2 regions of the Paenibacillus spongiae genome follow, and region 1 is predicted to be linked to the other one. Evidence: riboswitches for the same ligand, from Rfam matches in the RefSeq annotation. Region 1 holds a riboswitch; the other holds the start of a gene.
What was found. Region 1 has a riboswitch for preQ1 ahead of queC (7-cyano-7-deazaguanine synthase QueC). Riboswitches for the same ligand answer to the same signal wherever they lie in the genome.
Positions count from the first base shown of each region.

Region 2: it holds a riboswitch for preQ1, as region 1 does, so the genes downstream of both, queF (preQ(1) synthase) here and queC (7-cyano-7-deazaguanine synthase QueC) in region 1, are expected to answer to the same signal.

Region 1 is NZ_CP091430.1:886,794-891,352, forward strand. It holds gene L1F29_RS03825 (carboxypeptidase-like regulatory domain-containing protein) at 1-1,103, opposite strand, end outside; PreQ1 riboswitch class I at 1,516-1,560, shown strand; gene queC (7-cyano-7-deazaguanine synthase QueC) at 1,676-2,341, shown strand; gene queD (6-carboxytetrahydropterin synthase QueD) at 2,338-2,778, shown strand; gene queE (7-carboxy-7-deazaguanine synthase QueE) at 2,775-3,503, shown strand; gene L1F29_RS34330 (N-6 DNA methylase) at 3,801-4,070, shown strand; gene L1F29_RS03845 (restriction endonuclease subunit S domain-containing protein) at 4,121-4,559, shown strand, end outside.
Region 2 is NZ_CP091430.1:1,029,648-1,034,206, forward strand. It holds gene L1F29_RS04440 (S41 family peptidase) at 1-1,887, shown strand, start outside; PreQ1 riboswitch class I at 2,021-2,066, shown strand; gene queF (preQ(1) synthase) at 2,323-2,820, shown strand; gene L1F29_RS04450 (PQQ-dependent sugar dehydrogenase) at 2,938-4,044, shown strand; gene L1F29_RS04455 (MBL fold metallo-hydrolase) at 4,136-4,559, shown strand, end outside.

The DNA.
Region 1 (4,559 bases):
CCGACCATGGACGACGAGCGCGGAGCGATCGTAATCGGCTGCTTGAGATTGACGTACGGCCGCGGCATCGTAACGGCGTCGCCGTCATCCACCATCGGCGTGATCGATACGCGATCCAGGACAATCGGCGTATCCTCCACGTTGTAGACCGTGAACATACCGGTCAGCATATTATAGCGCTTATGCGCGAACAGGTCGGCCGTCACATGAGGCACGACCGTGCCCGCAGCTTTGCAAATCGCATAGGCCGAGTGAATGGTCAGCGTCCGCTTGACGGTGATGCCCGCATGCTTGACATTGCAGGAAACGACGAATTGGCCGACGCCCGCCGCGTGATCGATCGTTGCGAAATAGTCGTGGCTGACGACCGGCGTACGCGTCGTAGCCTTAGCGCCATCGCCGAAATCCCACTCGAATTCCATCCGCGGCGCTCTGACGGCCTCCCCGAAGATGGTGTCTAGCGAGATGTTCGTCAAATCGTAGACTGCGCTGACCGCAAGCCGCTTGGCCGTCTTGGGCACAAGCCGGATGCCGATATCCGTCCGCACGCTTGCATTCGCGCGCGTGTTCGTCATGCGCCGGGTCTCTATCCGGGTCAGTGCTTGCGGGTTCTCCGTCATGACGCGGCCCAATGCGCCTTGCGACGCCAGACGCGCAGTCAGCGAATCCGGCGCGAAGACCTTGGTCAGCTGCGGAGATATGGAAGGCCTTGTCTGCTGCAGATGCGGGGATCGCGTGTCCATCGTCGAGCCCAGCGTGAATACCGCCGTGTAGGGCTGCGTCGGCAGCTGCGAGACGCCGATCATCGCAATGTCGCTGCGGTTCTGATACGACTGAAATTCCAGCGGCGCGCCGACCACATCGAGCAGCGCGACCTGCTGGTCGGTCTCGCCGGCCGCCGTCCGGGCGCGGACGATCAGCCTGCGCTGGCCTGCGGCCGGAAACTGCAGATAATGCAGGGCGCCCGGCTTGCCGTTGACCGAGACTTGTACGGAGCTGCCGATGATAGGGTTGTCGTCGATGACGAACACTTCGACACGAACGGTCTCGCCGGGACGTACGACGGCGGGCTGAAGAGCGATTCTTCCAATAATGGTAGCCATAAATTACCTCCAATTGGATGATATACATAGAGATCGATTCTGCCGGTTCGGGATCGGCGTTTCCTTCATTACGATAGCTCCATGCTGCCCGTCAGCTCCCGAATTTCTGCATCTGTTGGCGGATAAGAAAGCATTTGCTGAAACTTCATTTTGTATGTTGTTGTCGGCCCAATAGCTAGTATAGAAGCGAGGGAACGGCGTAGTCTGTCGTTTGATGGAGCCTACGGAAAAATATTTTGTAAAAATGGTTGCTTGAGGTTAATCGCTGTTGGAGAACTCGGTGTAATGGAGAACGGTGGGGAATTCTGATGGGAAAAAGTTATGGGCTGCAAGTTCGATCGAGGCATAGTATAATTGGATACGAACAATATAAAAATCTGAACGCACCCGAGCGGTAATGTCAGGGGTGAATTCAGGAGAGGTTCTAGCTAAACCCTCTATAAAAAACTAAGGGAACGGTATCCTTAGGGTATCGTTTTTTCTTTGTTCTTAAGAAGAAGAGTGGTTTACGGAATGCCTCCGTTCAGAAATGCAAACACTGAGAGATCGGTGTACATGAGGAGGAAGACGTGTTGAATAAAGAAAAAGCAATCGTCGTATTTAGCGGCGGCCAAGATAGCACTACTTGCCTGTTTTGGGCGAAGGAGCGTTTCGCCGAGGTAGAGGCCGTCACGTTCAATTACGGTCAGCGCCATCGGTTGGAGCTTGAGGTTGCGGCCAGCATTGCCAAGGAGCAGAACATCAAGCATCATGTGTTGGATATGTCGCTGTTAAGCCAGCTGGCTCCGAATGCCCTGACCAGGGACGATATTGCGATCGAGGAGAAGGCGGGGCTGCTGCCGACGACATTCGTAGACGGGCGTAACCTGCTGTTCTTGTCATTCGCGGCTGTACTGGCGAAGCAGATCGGAGCGAAGCATATCGTAACCGGAGTTTGCGAGACCGATTTCAGCGGCTATCCGGACTGCCGGGATATTTTTATCAAGTCATTGAATGTTACGTTAAACCTATCCATGGATTATATGTTTGTGATCGATACGCCGCTGATGTGGCTGACGAAGGCCGAAACGTGGCAGCTGGCTGATGAGCTCGGCGCATTTGATTATGTGCGGGAACGAACGCTTACCTGCTATAACGGCGTCATTGCCGATGGATGCGGCGAGTGTCCGGCCTGCCGATTGCGAGCAAAAGGGCTGCAAGAATATATGGACAAGAAGAGCGGGGCGGGGCAGATATGATTCAACAGATTTATCCGACTGTCGCACATAACTACAGGTATGAGTTGAACAAAGATATGCAGTTCGCAGCCGCGCATTACGTCCCGACGGAACGAGCGGGAAAATGCAGCCGGGTGCATGGGCATACGTACTTCGCCAACATAACGATTGTCGGCGATGAGCTGGACGATTCCGGATTTTTAGTGAATTTTGCCGAGATTAAGGAATTGATCCATAAACGGTTCGACCATTCCTTGTTAAATGATCATGACGACCTGTTTAGCGACGAGGACGCCGAGCGCTTCCCGACGACAGAGGTTGTCGCCAGAACGATGAGCGAGATCATCCAGTCTTATCTGGACCAAGCGGCGAACAAGCCGATCTGCGTTCAAGTCTTTCTAAGGGAGACGCCGACAAGCTACGTGGTGTACCGTCCGTTAGCAGGAGGATCGCGATGAGCGCGGCACGCGTACCGGTGATGGAAGTATTCGGCCCGACCGTTCAAGGCGAGGGAATGGTTATCGGACAGAAAACGATGTTCGTGCGCACGGCGGGCTGCGACTATTCGTGCTCCTGGTGCGATTCTGCTTTTACATGGGATGGGACGGGAAAACAGGATATTCGCATGCTGACGGCCGAGGAGATTGTTGCCGAGCTCTTCGAGGTCGGCGGAGATACCTTCTCCCATGTGACGATTTCCGGCGGGAATCCTGCGTTAATCGGAGGCATGCATGAATTGGTCGATTTGCTCCATACTAGGGGGATAAGGGTAGCCTTGGAAACGCAGGGCAGCCGCTGGCAGGACTGGTTCCTAACCATCGATGAGCTGACGCTGTCGCCGAAACCGCCAAGCTCAGGTATGAGCACCGATTGGGATGTGCTGGATGGTATCATCGAAAAGCTGACTCAAGCAGGTAGGAACTTCAGCCTGAAGGTTGTCGTGTTCGATGAGCTCGATTTGCAGTATGCGGTGAAGGTCCATCAGCGTTATCCCGGATGTACATTTTATGTGCAAGCGGGGAATGATGATTTGACCGAGAGCGATCAGGAAGTTTTGATAAAAAGGCTTGTGAAGCGGTATGAGTGGCTGATTGATGCTGTTATGGCATCGAGGGAGTTAAAGAGTGTTCGGGTGCTTCCGCAGCTGCATTCCTGGGTTTGGGGGAATAGGCGTGGGGTTTGATGGGGAGAGACGTGGGGAGTTAGTTAGATCAACAAGCAATAGAACGAAAACAAATAGATCAATGTAAATTAAGGGTGGATAGCCAATGCCTGTTCCCGCATACGACACATATTGAGAGAGTTTGTTGATATATAAGGGGTATCAATGATGGATGTATCTATTTGGGGACGCGCCATTTACGTGTCCCCAATTTGTCTTTATTATGTCAGGGAAAGTTTATTAGGGATACTAATTTCTGCTGTTTAAGATTATTCGCGGTGAACTTGAGTTTTCTTAGGCACCGCTATTCCCGTGACAATGCTTGTTCTAAACAAGAAGAAAGAACCTGCTCGTAAAGGTAAGGTACAAATCATAGATGCCTCATCGTTTGGTGAAAGAAAACGAGGTGTGACGGTTCTTTCTAGTCTCGAGATTGAACAGATACTAGATTTTTACTCTGGCTTGAAAGAGGATAAGAAGCTAAGTCGAATCTTAGATGTGTTTGAGATTCGGGAGAATAATTATAATTTGTTACCTGGTTCTTATGTGCAGATGGAGGATGCAGAATCAGTCATAGGGGACGTATAAATCGATCGTTCTATGTATGAACAGAATACGACGACGGTACCTTTAAACTTATGACGATTTACAGGGGTCTAAATACAGCAAGTAGTGTAGAGGCAGATGCTTTTCATGCTAAAGTCATACAATTATCCGACGTTAAGGACGGGGTGCTTCACTTAGAAGCCGTTGAAAATTACGGAATAAAGGCAATAACCAGAGAAGAAGAAGCTGAAATATCGGTTAACTTCATAGGCCTTCGTCCGTTTCCCGGGGTAGATCCGTATTCCTTATTTGCATTCTTTGAGAGTCCTATTGGGGAATCTTACATCCGCGCCTTGAGGAAAGGTGCTTCACTACCCATTCTAAACGTGAAGGAAATTCAAGATATTCCGATACTCAAACTAAGTGCTGAAGAGATGGAACATGTGGGGCTAAGCTATAAAAAGGCAATGGGTGCCTATGCCCAAGCACTCGCGGCGGCTGAACAGATGCGTATCGCTCAATTAGAGCAGG
Region 2 (4,559 bases), 140 kb from region 1:
TCCTCGTTTGCAGCGGAGAACGAAATATCGCTTCCTTTTAAGGACATTAGCGCCTCCCCTGCGCTCGGCCAAATTTTGCTGCTGCAGCACATGGGCTACATTAAAGGCTACGTGGATCAATCCTTCAAGCCGGAACAAACCATTACGAGAGCCGAGTTTGTTGTGATGCTGGTGGCAGGGAAAGGATATGAAGGTGAAGCAGCCAAGCTGTCCGGTACGAAGAGCGAATTCCGCGATGTATCCGGCTGGGGGACGAGGTATATTAATTTTGCCGTCAATCACGGATGGATTCAAGGTACCGGGGACGGGAAATTTGAGCCGGATAAGCTGATCACCAATGCACAGGCCATTGCGATTCTTATGAATTCGATCGGTATGCAGCAAAGCCAAAGCGGCGAGCCTGGTAAGCCGTGGTACGCGAATTATTATTTGGCTGACCAAAAGTTTCATCTGGGCTTCGTCTCTGCAGCCAGCAAACCCAATGCATACGCAACGAGATCCGATGTAGCCGAGCTCATCGTCAAGCTTCTCGCTGACGTTCCGGTCAATCCATCTACCGGAATATTCGATACGAAGCACACGGCAAATAATACGTCATTCGCGATCCATTTATACGAAGATACCGTCGGGAGCTTCACGCCTGCAGCTTCAGACGGCAAGGGAACAGGTGCTGTGACGCTGCTAAACGGGCAGATCGTACCGCTTGCGGAGAATGCGCCCGTATATGGCGACCCGGTCCCCGGCAGCGGGATATGGTACGTGAAGAACGGCAGCGGGCTGGCTGCCTTCGTCTATGTCGTCACGGACCATCAGGATAGCTTGAACCGGACGGGGCAGTGGACCAAGCTGTGGAGCGTATATCAGTCGCTGAAATATGATTACTATACGGCGGTCGATGACGAAACGCTTGTGAATGGGGCGATTGACGGAATGCTGAGGTCGCTGGGCGATCCGTACACCGTCTACATGAATCCGGAAGCGGCAGCGAGCTTCAACAATGGGATCTCTTCTTCCTTCGAGGGCGTTGGAACGACGCTTAAGGAGCAGAATGGGGAACTTGTCATTAGCGGCATTCTGCCCGGATCTCCGGCTGAGAAAGCCGGCTTTCGGACAGGTGACATCATCCTGCAGGTGAATGGAACGGATGTGAAGGGAATGAGCAGCGATGAGCTGGCGTCGCTCATTCGCGGACCGAAAGGGACGGCAGTGGAATTCATCGTCCAGCGTCCAGGCGTGGATGGCAAGCTGACCATCCCGGTCACGCGCGATACCATCATCCAGAAAACCGTAGCCGGCAAGATGTTATCTGGTACGATGGGTAAAATCGACATTGTCCGGATGTCCGAGCCGACTGTAGATGAGTTCCAACAGCACTATAAAGAGCTGCTTGCGAAGGGGATGAAGGGGCTCATACTGGATCTGAGGCAAAATCCGGGCGGGCTGATGAGCTCGGCATTGTTAATTGGCAATGTATTGGTGCCGAATCAGAAACCGCTGTTTCAATTGGAATACCGCGACGGATCGCGGGTCGTCTACATCACGCAAAATGATGTGGAGCGCCCAATACCCATTGTCGTATTGACCGATAAAGGAACGGCCAGCGCCGCGGAAATATTGGCTGCAGCGCTTCGCGAATCGGCCGATGCTGTTCTTGTTGGAGCGGCGACTTACGGCAAAGGAGTCGTGCAGACGACACAGGGCTATAACGATGGCTCGTCCGTGAAGTATACTGAGTCGAAATGGCTCACTCCGGAAGGTAATTGGATCCATTCGAAGGGTATCGTCCCTGACTACGAGGTCCGTTTGCCGGAAGCTCCTTCAACGCTGGATACGCAGCTGCAGAAAGCGGAAGATGTCCTAAAGCAGCTCATGCTGGGATATGAATAGTGTTTTTTACGTTGCGTGGATTATCGAAAGTGGAGTGGAGCCGAAAGGCTCCACTTTTGTTTGGGGAGCGTATGTGGTATACTTCAAGGCGTTTAATTGAATACTAAGACCGGCAGCCCGCATTCAGATGGGACCGGGAGAGGTTCGCGATCCCCCCTCTATAAAAATACTAAGGAAAACGATACCTTCCTTGGCTATCGTTTTTTTTGCGTAAGGGGACATTGAAGAGGAAGCAAGCGGCACAAACAGGAGCTTGACCATGCCCCAGAACAAAGAAGAGACGTTGGAGCTAGCTCGGCAAGCTGGGCGTGCTCGAGTTCATACGGACGAGATACCCATCTGTACGAACGGAACACCTGCCGACAGCTGCGGCTAGCGAGCTCCGGGCAGAGGGCGGGACGCCTGTTTGACAGCCAAAGAAGGGAGCAAAATATGATGACAGGCAGACACAAAGAAGAACTCGAAGGGGTGACGCTGCTGGGCAACCAGGGCACTACCTATACCTTTGAATATAACCCGGCCATTCTGGAGTCATTCGATAACAAACATCCGAACCGGGATTATTTTGTCAAATTCAATTGTCCGGAATTTACGAGCTTATGCCCGATGACGGGACAGCCTGACTTTGCGACGATCTATATCTCCTATATTCCCGACATCAAGATGGTTGAGAGCAAGTCGCTCAAGCTGTATCTGTTCAGCTTTCGCAATCATGGCGATTTTCATGAGGACTGCATGAACATCATCATGAATGATCTGATTGCGCTCATGGAGCCGCGCTATATTGAGGTATGGGGAAAATTCACGCCGCGGGGCGGAATATCCATCGATCCTTACTGCAATTGGGGGCGGCCGGGTACCAAATACGAGCAGATGGCCGAGCACCGCTTGATGAATCATGATATGTATCCCGAGAAGATTGATAACCGGTAAGCATCCTGTGTATACTGGAAAACAAGCATCAGTGTCCGAGCAAACAGACTAACCATTAGCGGTTAGTCTGTTTCTGTATCGAGGTGATAGGAAAGAAGCGATAGAGGAGGAGATCCAATGAACCGAGTTATGATGATCGCGATGATAGCTGTACTGCTGCTCGTCGGCGCGGCTTGCACATCCTCACAGAAGAAGGAGGTCCTGCCGGTCGATGTGGGCAGCGGGGACGCGGTCACCAAGGAGGGATCCGATACGCCTGGATACGAAATGGTGGCGGAACGGCTGAAATCGCCGTGGGCCATTGATTTTGCAGGCGATACGATCTACGTCAGCGAGCGGGAAGGGACTATCGCGAAGATTGCGGAAGGGAAGCTGATCCGGCAGCAGGTACGGCTAAACAAGCCCGTTAAGCAGATTGGCGAGGGAGGGTTCCTCGGCTTTGTGCTCGCACCGGATTATGACAAGACGAAGCAGGCCTACGCGTACCATACGTATGAGGAAGAAGGTAATGAGTACAACCGGATCGTCGTGTTGGAGGAAGCCTCGAACGGGGACAGCTGGACGGAGAAGAAGACGCTGCTTGAGCGCATTCCGGGTGCTTCGGTGCATAACGGAGGCCGCCTGGCGATCGGGCCGGACAATCATCTGTATATTACGACCGGAGACGCTTCCCATGAGAAGCTTGCGCAGGACAGGACTAGTCTGGCGGGGAAAATTCTGAGGATGTCGCTGGATGGTACGATACCGGCAGACAATCCGTTCCCGGATTCGCTTGTCTATTCGTATGGGCATCGCAATCCGCAGGGGCTGGCATGGAACTCGAAGGGGGAGCTGATCAGCTCCGAGCATGGCCCATCGTCCATACCAGGAGGCCATGATGAGCTGAATCGGATTGAAGCCGGCGGCAATTATGGGTGGCCGGATATCGTTGGCGACGAGACGAAGAAAGGAATGATCACGCCGATGTTTCATACGGGCAGCGACACGCTTGCGCCTTCCGGTATCGCGGTTAACGAGCTTGGTGAAATACTCGTGACCGGCCTGCGGGGGCAATCGCTTGTCCGCTTCTCGCCGGATGCAAGCTCGAGTCAGGTGATGGTTACAAGCGAGGGAAGACTGCGGGACGTTAAAATCCAAGGGGGCAGCGTGTACGTAATCACGAATAACACGGACGGCCGCGGCAAACCCGGAGAGAAGGACGACCGGCTGCTGCGTTTGAAATAGTAGAGAGTCGGTGATGCAAGATCGACGATTCCATCTTGCTATGATAGGATCATGGTATAAACAGGAATGTAGAAGGAGAGGAGTCACTTCGATGAGTATAAGAGCGTCACGCAGCGGTCAAGCCTTGATCAAGGAAGTGAATGCGACGGAGGTTCCATACGGTTGTCTGGCCATCTGGTTCCTGGGACAAGAGAGCGTCATTATTAAGGGGGACGACGTGACCTTGTATATTGATCCCTATGTATCCGATTACCTGGAGAAAACAGCCGGGGCGGTACGCACCTACCCGGCGCCGATTGCGCCGGAGGATATAACGAATGCCGATGCTTGCCTAATTACGCATGAGCATGAAGATCATCTGGACCGGGGCACCGTTCCTGTGCTGGCGGCTCAGAATCCGAACGCCTTCATTATGGCACCGGCCGCTTGCCGGGATATGCTGCTAAGCCTTGGCATTGAGCAAACACAGGTAATCAATGCGGATACAAATCAGTGGCGCTCGCCACTGGAGGGCC